DNA from 2 places in the Kineosporia succinea genome. Region 1 is predicted to be linked to the other one. Evidence: riboswitches for the same ligand, from Rfam matches in the RefSeq annotation. Region 1 holds a riboswitch; the other holds the start of a gene.
The links. A riboswitch is a leader RNA that binds a small molecule or an ion and turns the genes downstream of it on or off. The one in region 1 is predicted to bind glycine.
Positions count from the first base shown of each region.

Region 2: linked by a shared signal. The riboswitch ahead of gcvP (aminomethyl-transferring glycine dehydrogenase) and the one ahead of gcvT (glycine cleavage system aminomethyltransferase GcvT) in region 1 are both predicted to bind glycine.

Region 1 is NZ_JAUSQZ010000001.1:977,844-981,873, reverse strand. Features, by position in the region: gene gcvH (glycine cleavage system protein GcvH) at 1-68, opposite strand, end outside; gene gcvT (glycine cleavage system aminomethyltransferase GcvT) at 130-1,245, opposite strand; glycine riboswitch at 1,399-1,487, opposite strand; gene J2S57_RS04305 (hypothetical protein) at 1,606-2,256, shown strand; gene J2S57_RS04300 (FBP domain-containing protein) at 2,453-2,944, shown strand; gene J2S57_RS04295 (RNA polymerase sigma factor) at 2,988-3,563, shown strand; gene J2S57_RS04290 (hypothetical protein) at 3,560-4,030, shown strand, end outside.
Region 2 is NZ_JAUSQZ010000001.1:4,934,581-4,938,610, reverse strand. Features, by position in the region: gene gcvP (aminomethyl-transferring glycine dehydrogenase) at 1-2,490, opposite strand, end outside; glycine riboswitch at 2,579-2,668, opposite strand; gene J2S57_RS21455 (ParA family protein) at 2,950-3,741, shown strand; gene J2S57_RS21450 (MerR family transcriptional regulator) at 3,906-4,030, opposite strand, start outside.

The DNA.
Region 1 (4,030 bases):
TCGGCGCCGGGGGCGATCTGCACCCATTCGTGCTCGGCGGTGTAGAGCAGGTGCTCGGGGTTGGGCACGGTGACTCCTGAAGTCTGAAGGCAGGTCTGGGGCGGGTCTGGGGCAGGTCTGGGGCGAAGTCTAGGAACGCTTGTAGAACGGGTACGGGGTGACGCTGAACGGCAGAAGGGTGCCGCGCACGTCGACCTGCAGGGTTCCGCCCGCGGCGGCCACCTCACGGTCGACGTGGGCGATCGCCACCGGCCGGCCCAGGGTGGGCGAGAGGGCCCCCGAGGTGATGATCCCGACCGTGGCCCCCTCCGAATCGAGGACGTGGTTGCCGGCCCGGGCGGCCCGGCGGCCTTCTCCGGTCAGTCCGGTGAGCACCCGGGCGGGCGGTTCCTGCGCGACCCGGGCGAGGGCGTCGCGGCCCACGAACTCCTTGTCGAGCTTGACCACCCGGCCCAGCCCGGCGGCGTACGGGTCGGTGTCCAGGCTGAGTTCGTTGCCGTAGAGCGGCATCCCGGCCTCCAGACGCAGCGTGTCCCGGCACGCCAGCCCGGCCGGGCGCCCACCGACGGCCTCGACCCGGGTCTGCAGCGCCTGCCACAGCGACGCCGCGTCGGCCGCGGCCACGTAGACCTCGAACCCGTCCTCACCGGTGTACCCGGTGCGGGCCAGCAGCACCTCCAGGCCGGCGAGCCGGGCGGGCGTGCAGGCGTAGTAGCGCAGCGCGGTGACCCTCTCGCGCTCGGCGTCGGTGTCCACCAGCTCGTGGATCACGCCCTGCGAGGCCGGGCCCTGCACCGCGATGAGCGCGGTCTGCTCGGTCTCGTCGGTGACGGTCGCGTCGAAGTCCTGGGCCCGGGCGACCAGCTCGGCCAGCACCACCGCGGCGTTGGAGGCGTTCGCGATCACCAGGAACTCGTCGTCGGCGAGCCGGTAGGTCACGAGATCGTCGATGATGCCGCCGTTCTCGGTGCACAGCAGCGAGTACTTGGCGCGCCCGGTGGCGATCGCGGAGAGCGTGCCGACCAGGGCGTGGTCGAGCGCGGCCCCGGCCTGCGGCCCGCGCACCCGGATCTCACCCATGTGGCTCAGGTCGAACAGGCCGGCGGTGGTGCGCACGGCCTCGTGCTCGGCCAGTTCGCTGCTGTACTTCAGGGGCATGCGCCATCCGGCGAAATCGGTGAGCCGGGCGCCGAGCGCGACGTGGACGTCGTGCAGGGGCGTCGAGCGGGTGCTGCCGTGCGACATAGGACCTTCCGGAATCCGGCCCGGGCACAGCGGTGCGCGGGTCTGGCGATTCCTCCCCGCTCTGTCCTGGGACCTGAGAGCTTGCCCGCGCCGCCCACCGGGGACGCGTCACCTTCGGTAAACCGGCATCCGGCCGGATTTCTCCAGAGTTGCCTCGTCGCGACGGTGTGTTGGCCTGAGAGATTCCTGGGGAGGAGTTGCTCCTACGGCGCCCGGTGAGGGGACTCTCCCGTCGCGCGTCGACGGCGTATTCAGTTGGAGCTGGTCACGCTATCCGGGCCGGAGGGGGTTCACCAAGACGAGGGCGGTGTGAGATCGGTTCAGGCCGGTGCGCGGACGTCCGATGCAGGGCGGGTGAGCGTGACCCAGAAAGCCCCGATCGATCTGCCGGCCGGGGACCTCGTGCACGACATCGCCAGCGAGGCACCCCTGCGGGACCCGGTGCGCCGCCGCCGGGTGCTGCTCACCGCCGTCGCCCTGGTGGTGCTGACGGCCATGGTCGTGGGCCTCCTGCGGATCGTCGGCGTGATGGGTGGCGAGAGCGACGAGGAACGAGAAGCGGCCGCGCTGGAGCAGGTGCAGGAGGAGGTCCTGCCGCAGCTGCAGGAGCTGATGGCCCGGCGCGAGACCTTCTTCGCGGCGGAGCGGGAGTACCTGACGGCCGTCAGCGGGCCCGGCTCGGCCCCGGCCCTGCGGCGGGTCGAGCAGGACATGACCGCCCTGGGGACGCAGCTGGCCGACGTGAAGCCGGGGGCAGCCGTCACCTCGGAGGCCCACGACTACCTGCTCGAGGCCGTCACCGCTCTGCGCACCGACGCGTCCCGCGACGCCACCGCTCTGGGAGAGGGCGACGCCCTGGTCACCCGGAACGACGAGAACGCCCTGACCTCGATCAAGCGCATGAACAAGTCGCTGCTGTTCGTGCTCGACGCCGCCCAGCTGCCGGTGCGGGACTTCGACCTGCCCGGCGGAACGGACAAACACCCCGAGGATCACAGCACCACGATGTGAACGAGGCGTACACTCGTCGCCGTGTCTGGTCTGAACTCGTGCACTCCGCCCGCTGGGCGTCTGGAGGTATCCGGCGCGCTCTGCGCCGGCACGAGGTAGCACTGCCCTCAATCGGTGAGCACCGCCCTGCCCTCTTCCGGGCCGGCGGTCCGCCCGTCATGCGTCATTCTTCACCAGACAATTTGAGGTCATTGCTGTGCGCCCGTACACCGAGAAGCAGATCCGTACGTCCTTCGTGAACTCCACCCTGCGTGAGCGCAAGGAACTCGTCCTGCCCGAGAACTTCGACGGGCTGGACTGGGAGAACCAGGAGTTCCTGGGCTGGCGCGACCGGAAGACACCGGCCCTGGGCTACGTCTTCGCCGAGATCGACGACGAGCTGGCCGGCGTGGTCATGCGCCAGTCCGACGCCGTCACCCGCAAGAAGGCCATGTGCAACTGGTGCGAGGACGTGCAGCTGCCGCACGAGGTCGTCTTCATGAGCGCCCGCCGCGCCGGCCCGGCCGGACGCAACGGCAACACGCTCGGCACCCTGGTCTGCGGCGGGTTCCAGTGCCCGGCCAACGTGCGGGTGCTTCCGCCCCTGGCCTACGAAGGCTTCGACGTGGAGGCCGCCCGGGTGCACCGCATCGAGGCGCTGCAGCTCAACGTCTACGCCTTCGTCACCGCGGTGATGCGGGCAGACTGAGCGCGCACAACCTTTCCCGGGGGTCGCGCGTCGTACCGAGGTGATGGTCACGTCCAGGTCAGCCGGCGTCCCTCCCGGGCTCGGTGACGAGAAGCCCGCCCTCTCCTCGCTCGACGCGGAGACGGCGGTCGAGGTGCTGTTCGACCGCCACCAGTTGCGCATGCTCCGGGTGGCGACGGTTCTGGTCGGGGATCCGGTGGTGGCTGAGGACGTGGTGCAGGACGCCTTCCTGGCCGTGCACGCGAGCTGGCACCGGATCCGCGACAAGGACGAGGCCGTCGGCTACCTGCACCGCAGCGTGGTGAACGCGGCCCGGTCCCGGTTGCGGCGCCGTCCGGTGGTGCTGCGCCTGGCCGGGCTGCGGCACCACGACCAGATGAGCGCCGAGGAGTCGGTGCTGCGGGCCGACCTGCCCCGCCCGCTCACCGCCGCGATCATGGCGCTGCCCCGCCGGGAACGGGAGGTGGTGCTGCTGCGGCACTACCTCGACCTGTCGGAGAAGGAGACGGCCGAGGCGCTCGGGCTGAGGCCCGGTTCGGTCAAGGGATACACGTCGCGCGGGCTGGCCAAGCTCCGCGCGGTGCTCGCAACCACCCACCCCGGAGAGGGGGAACGATGACGGACGACGAAGAGCTCGCCCGGCAGCTGCGCGGGCAGCTCGACGACGAGCTCGGTGACATCCAGGTGCGGGCCGGGTCCCGCGAGCGCCTGCGCCAGGGCATGCGGAAGCGCTCGCGGGTGCCCTGGTTCCGGGCCTCGGTGCTGGTGCCCGTGGCCGCGGCCGGGGTGATCGCGGCCATGCTGGTGGCGATCCCGGCGGCGTTGCGGCGCGACCCGGCCGTCGAGATCGCCCCGGCCGGAGTGCCTTCCGGGGTGACGGCCCCGGTGAGCCCGGCCCCGAGCCCGGCGACGACCGCGGACCCGACGCGGGAACCCAGCACGCGCCCGGCCCCGGCGTCACCGAAGACGTCCGACGGCGCGAAGCTCGCCCCGAGCGACCCGGCCGCCGTGCCCGACGACGGCTCACCGCTCGAACCGGCTCCCGAGGTGTCGGAATCGGCTACGGCGCAGAAGCAGCCGGGGCCG
Region 2 (4,030 bases), 4.0 Mb from region 1:
CAGGTCGAGGATGCACTCGTGCGCGACCAGCGCGTCCCGGCCCGAGTAGAGCACCGGGTAGTGCTGACGCAGCCGGGTCGCCACGTAGTTGGCCGTCAGGATCGCGGTGCGGGTGGCGCGGGTCAGACCCTCCAGGCCCATCATGCGCACGTACGCCCACGAGATCGGCAGGATGCCCGCCGAGCCGTACGGCGCCGCCGACACCGGGCCGATGCCCGTGGCCGGACCGGCCAGGTCGTCGAGCGGGTGGTTGGGCAGGAACGGAGCCAGGTGCGAGCGCACCGCCACCGGCCCGACGCCCGGGCCGCCACCGCCGTGCGGGATGCAGAACGTCTTGTGCAGGTTCAGGTGCGAGACGTCGGCACCGAACGCGCCCGGCCGGGAAAGACCCACCAGCGCATTGAGGTTCGCACCGTCGACGTAGACCTGGCCGCCGGCCTCGTGCACCTGCGAGCAGATCTCGCCGATGCCCTCCTCGAACACACCGTGCGTGCTCGGGTAGGTCACCATGATCGCGGCCAGGGAGGCACCGTGCTGCGAGATCTTGGCGGACAGGTCGCTCAGGTCGACGTTGCCGTTCTCGTCGCAGGCCACCACGACGACCTTCATGCCCGCCATCACCGCGCTGGCCGCGTTGGTGCCGTGCGCGGACGACGGGATCAGGCAGATGTTGCGCTCACCGTGACCGTTCGAGCGGTGGTAGGCCCGGATCGCCAGCAGCCCGGCGAGCTCACCCTGCGAGCCGGCGTTGGGCTGCAGCGAGACCGCCGCGTAGCCGGTCAGCTCGGCCAGCCAGGTCTCGAGATCCTTGACCAGGGAACGGATTCCCTCGGTGTCGGCGCTCGGCGCGAACGGGTGCAGGCCACCGAACTCGGGCCAGGTGATGGCCTCCATCTCGGTGGTGGCGTTGAGCTTCATGGTGCACGAGCCGAGCGGGATCATGCCCCGGTCGAGCGCGTAGTCCTCGTCGGCCAGGCGCTTGAGGAAGCGCAGCATCGAGGTCTCGCTGTGGTGGGTGTTGAAGACCGGGTTGGTGAGGTACTCCGAGGTGCGCCCGAGCTCGGCAGGAATCGCCGGCCGAGCCTCGCCGGCACCTCCCGAAACCCCGAAAGCCCCCAGAACCAGAGCAATGACGGCGGACGTGGTGGTCTCGTCACACGCGACGCTCACGTGGTTCGCGTCCACCCTGCGCAGCAGGACACCCGCGTCGCGAGCCTTGGCGACCACGTCGTCCGCCATCGAGGGGACCGACACGAGAACCGTGTCGAAGAAGTTCTCGTGCACCACGGTGAGACCGCTCGACCGCAACGCGGCCGCCAGCGAGGCCGCGTGCCCGGCCGTGCGCTCCGCGATCTGCCGCAGCCCCTGCGGGCCGTGGTACACCGCGTACATGGCAGCCATCACGGCCAGCAGCACCTGCGCGGTACAGATGTTGCTCGTGGCCTTCTCGCGGCGGATGTGCTGCTCACGGGTCTGCAGCGCGAGACGGTAGGCGGGCCGTCCGTCCGCGTCCTTGGAGACGCCCACGAGCCGACCGGGCAGCGAGCGCTCCAGGCCCTTGCGCACGCTCATGTACCCGGCGTGCGGACCACCGAAACCGAGCGGCACACCGAAGCGCTGGGTGTTGCCGACCGCGACGTCGGCGCCGTCCTCACCGGGCGAGCGCAGGAGGGTCAGCGCGAGCAGGTCGGCGGCGACGGTCACGAGGGCCTTGCGCTCGTGCGCGGCCTCGACGAGGGGACGCAGGTCGGCGACCCGGCCGGAGGCGCCCGGGTACTGCGCGAGGACACCGAACACACCGTTCTCGACGCCGTCGAGGGCGGCCGCGGCATCACTCAGGTCCGCGACGACCACCGGGATGCCCAGCGGTTCGGCGCGGGTCTGGATCACCGCGAGGGTCTGCGGGAGCACGTCGGTGTCGACGACGAACGCGGCGGTGGCGGGAAGCCGGGACGCGCGGCGCATCAGGGTCATCGCCTCGGCGGCGGCGGTGGCCTCGTCGAGCAGGGACGCGCTGGACGTCTCCAGGCCGGTGAGGTCGGAGACCATGGTCTGGAACGTGAGCAGGGCCTCGAGCCGGCCCTGCGAGATCTCCGGCTGGTACGGCGTGTAGGCCGTGTACCAGGACGGGTTCTCGAGCACGTTCCGCAGGATCACGCCCGGGGTGTGGGTGCCGTAGTAGCCCAGGCCGAGCATGGGCACGCGCACCGTGTTGCGGGCGGCCAGGGCGCGCAGCTCGGCCAGCGCCTCGGCCTCACCGATCGGCTCGGGCAGGGCGGGGACTCCGCCGTCCCGGATGACGGGCGGGATCACGGCCTGCTCGAGGGCGTCGAGGCTGTCGAGCCCGACCCGCTTCAGCATGGCCTGGACCTGCGGCTCGTCGGCGCCGATGTGCCGGTCGGCGAAGGCGCTCAGCCGGTGCCCCGGGCCGCGGCCGGGCTCGGGCAGGTCGTCCCGCAGGTCATCGGTGGCATCGATGAAAGTCGTCATCGGAGGCTCCCACGCTAAGGGCGTAGCGACCCTGAGGGCCGCACGGATACCTCCCCATCCGTCAGGCCACGTCGCCCTTCGGAGCTGCCTCGTCCCTGCGGTCCTTGGCGCCTGAGAGGTTCCGGGGAGAGTTGCCCCTTCGGCGCCCCTGTGACGGGGTCTCTCCCGCGGGGGTCTTCAGCTGCCGGTCGCTGACGACGACCGACGACACTGACGGTACCAGCGCCGCGTGTCGTCCTCATCTCCCGGCTCCCCGGCACCCGGATGGCGTACGGCAGGCGAACGGAGGGTTGCACACAGGCACGGCCTCAGGATGCAATTGGGGCCGGTCGGGAGCACGGCCCCTCCGGGGGTTCGTGACTCTGCGTGGGACGTCGGTCACGTCTGCCACACGACGGCCTTAATCACCGGTTGGAACTTGATAACGAGGTAGCGTCGGACACCGTGATCGTCGTCAGCGTGTGCAGTCTGAAGGGTGGCGTCGGCAAGACGTCAGTGGTCCTGGGGCTGGCGTCGGCCGCCCTGGCCCGCGGGGTCCCCACCCTCATCGTCGACATCGATCCACAGGCCGACGCGACCCTGGGTCTCGACATCACGGCCGAGATCACCACCAACGTGGCCACCGTCATGGGCGCCTCGCGCCGCAACGCGCAGAAGGTCAACGTCGTGCCGTCCGGCTGGGCGGCGAACGGCGGCACGCTCGACGTGCTCCCCGGTTCGCACGACATGGCCGCGCTCGACCGGCCCACCGGCAGTGAACGCACCCTGGCCCGGCTCTCGCACGCGATCAAGCAGCTCGAGGGCTACCAGCTCGTGCTCATCGACTGCCCGCCCTCGCTCGGCACGATCACCCGCTCCGGGCTGGCCGCGAGCCAGCGCGCGATCGTGGTGTCGGAGCCGGCGCTCTTCTCGGTCACGGCCGCCGACCGCGCCCTGCACGCGATCGAGGAGGTGCGCCGCAACATCGCCCCCACGCTGCAACCGCTGGGCGTGGTGGTGAACCGCTACCGCGAGCGCTCCCCCGAGCACCGCTACCGCCTGCAGGAGCTGTCGGACATGTTCGGCCCGCTGGTGCTGGGCCCCTCGATCCGTGAGCGCAGCGCGCTGCAGCAGGCGCAGGGGGCGAGCCAGCCGATCCACCGCTGGCCGGGTGCCCCGGCGCAGGAGCTGGCGGGTGCGTTCGACGCGCACCTGGCGCGGGTGCTGCGGGCGAACACACGGGGCCGGCGGCCGGCGGCGTCCGCGAGCTGATCCCTCGAAGCCATCGCAGATGTGGGACGAGGTGGGCACCCTGGGTGCCCACCTCGTCCCACATCTGCTTTGACGGTTCGTGGGGAAAGCAGACGCAGAGAAGCCCCGGGGTACCGGACCCGGGGCTTCTCTGCTGATCTGAGGGGCGTGTGCGCCCAGTGTGACTAGCTGATGGCGCGGGCCCGGCGACGGGCGGCCAGCTCGTCACCGGCGGCCATCGCCGGCTCGTCCTCCGGACGCTCGGCGGGCAGCTCGGCGAGGGTGCCCTCGACCTCGCGCCACACCCGGC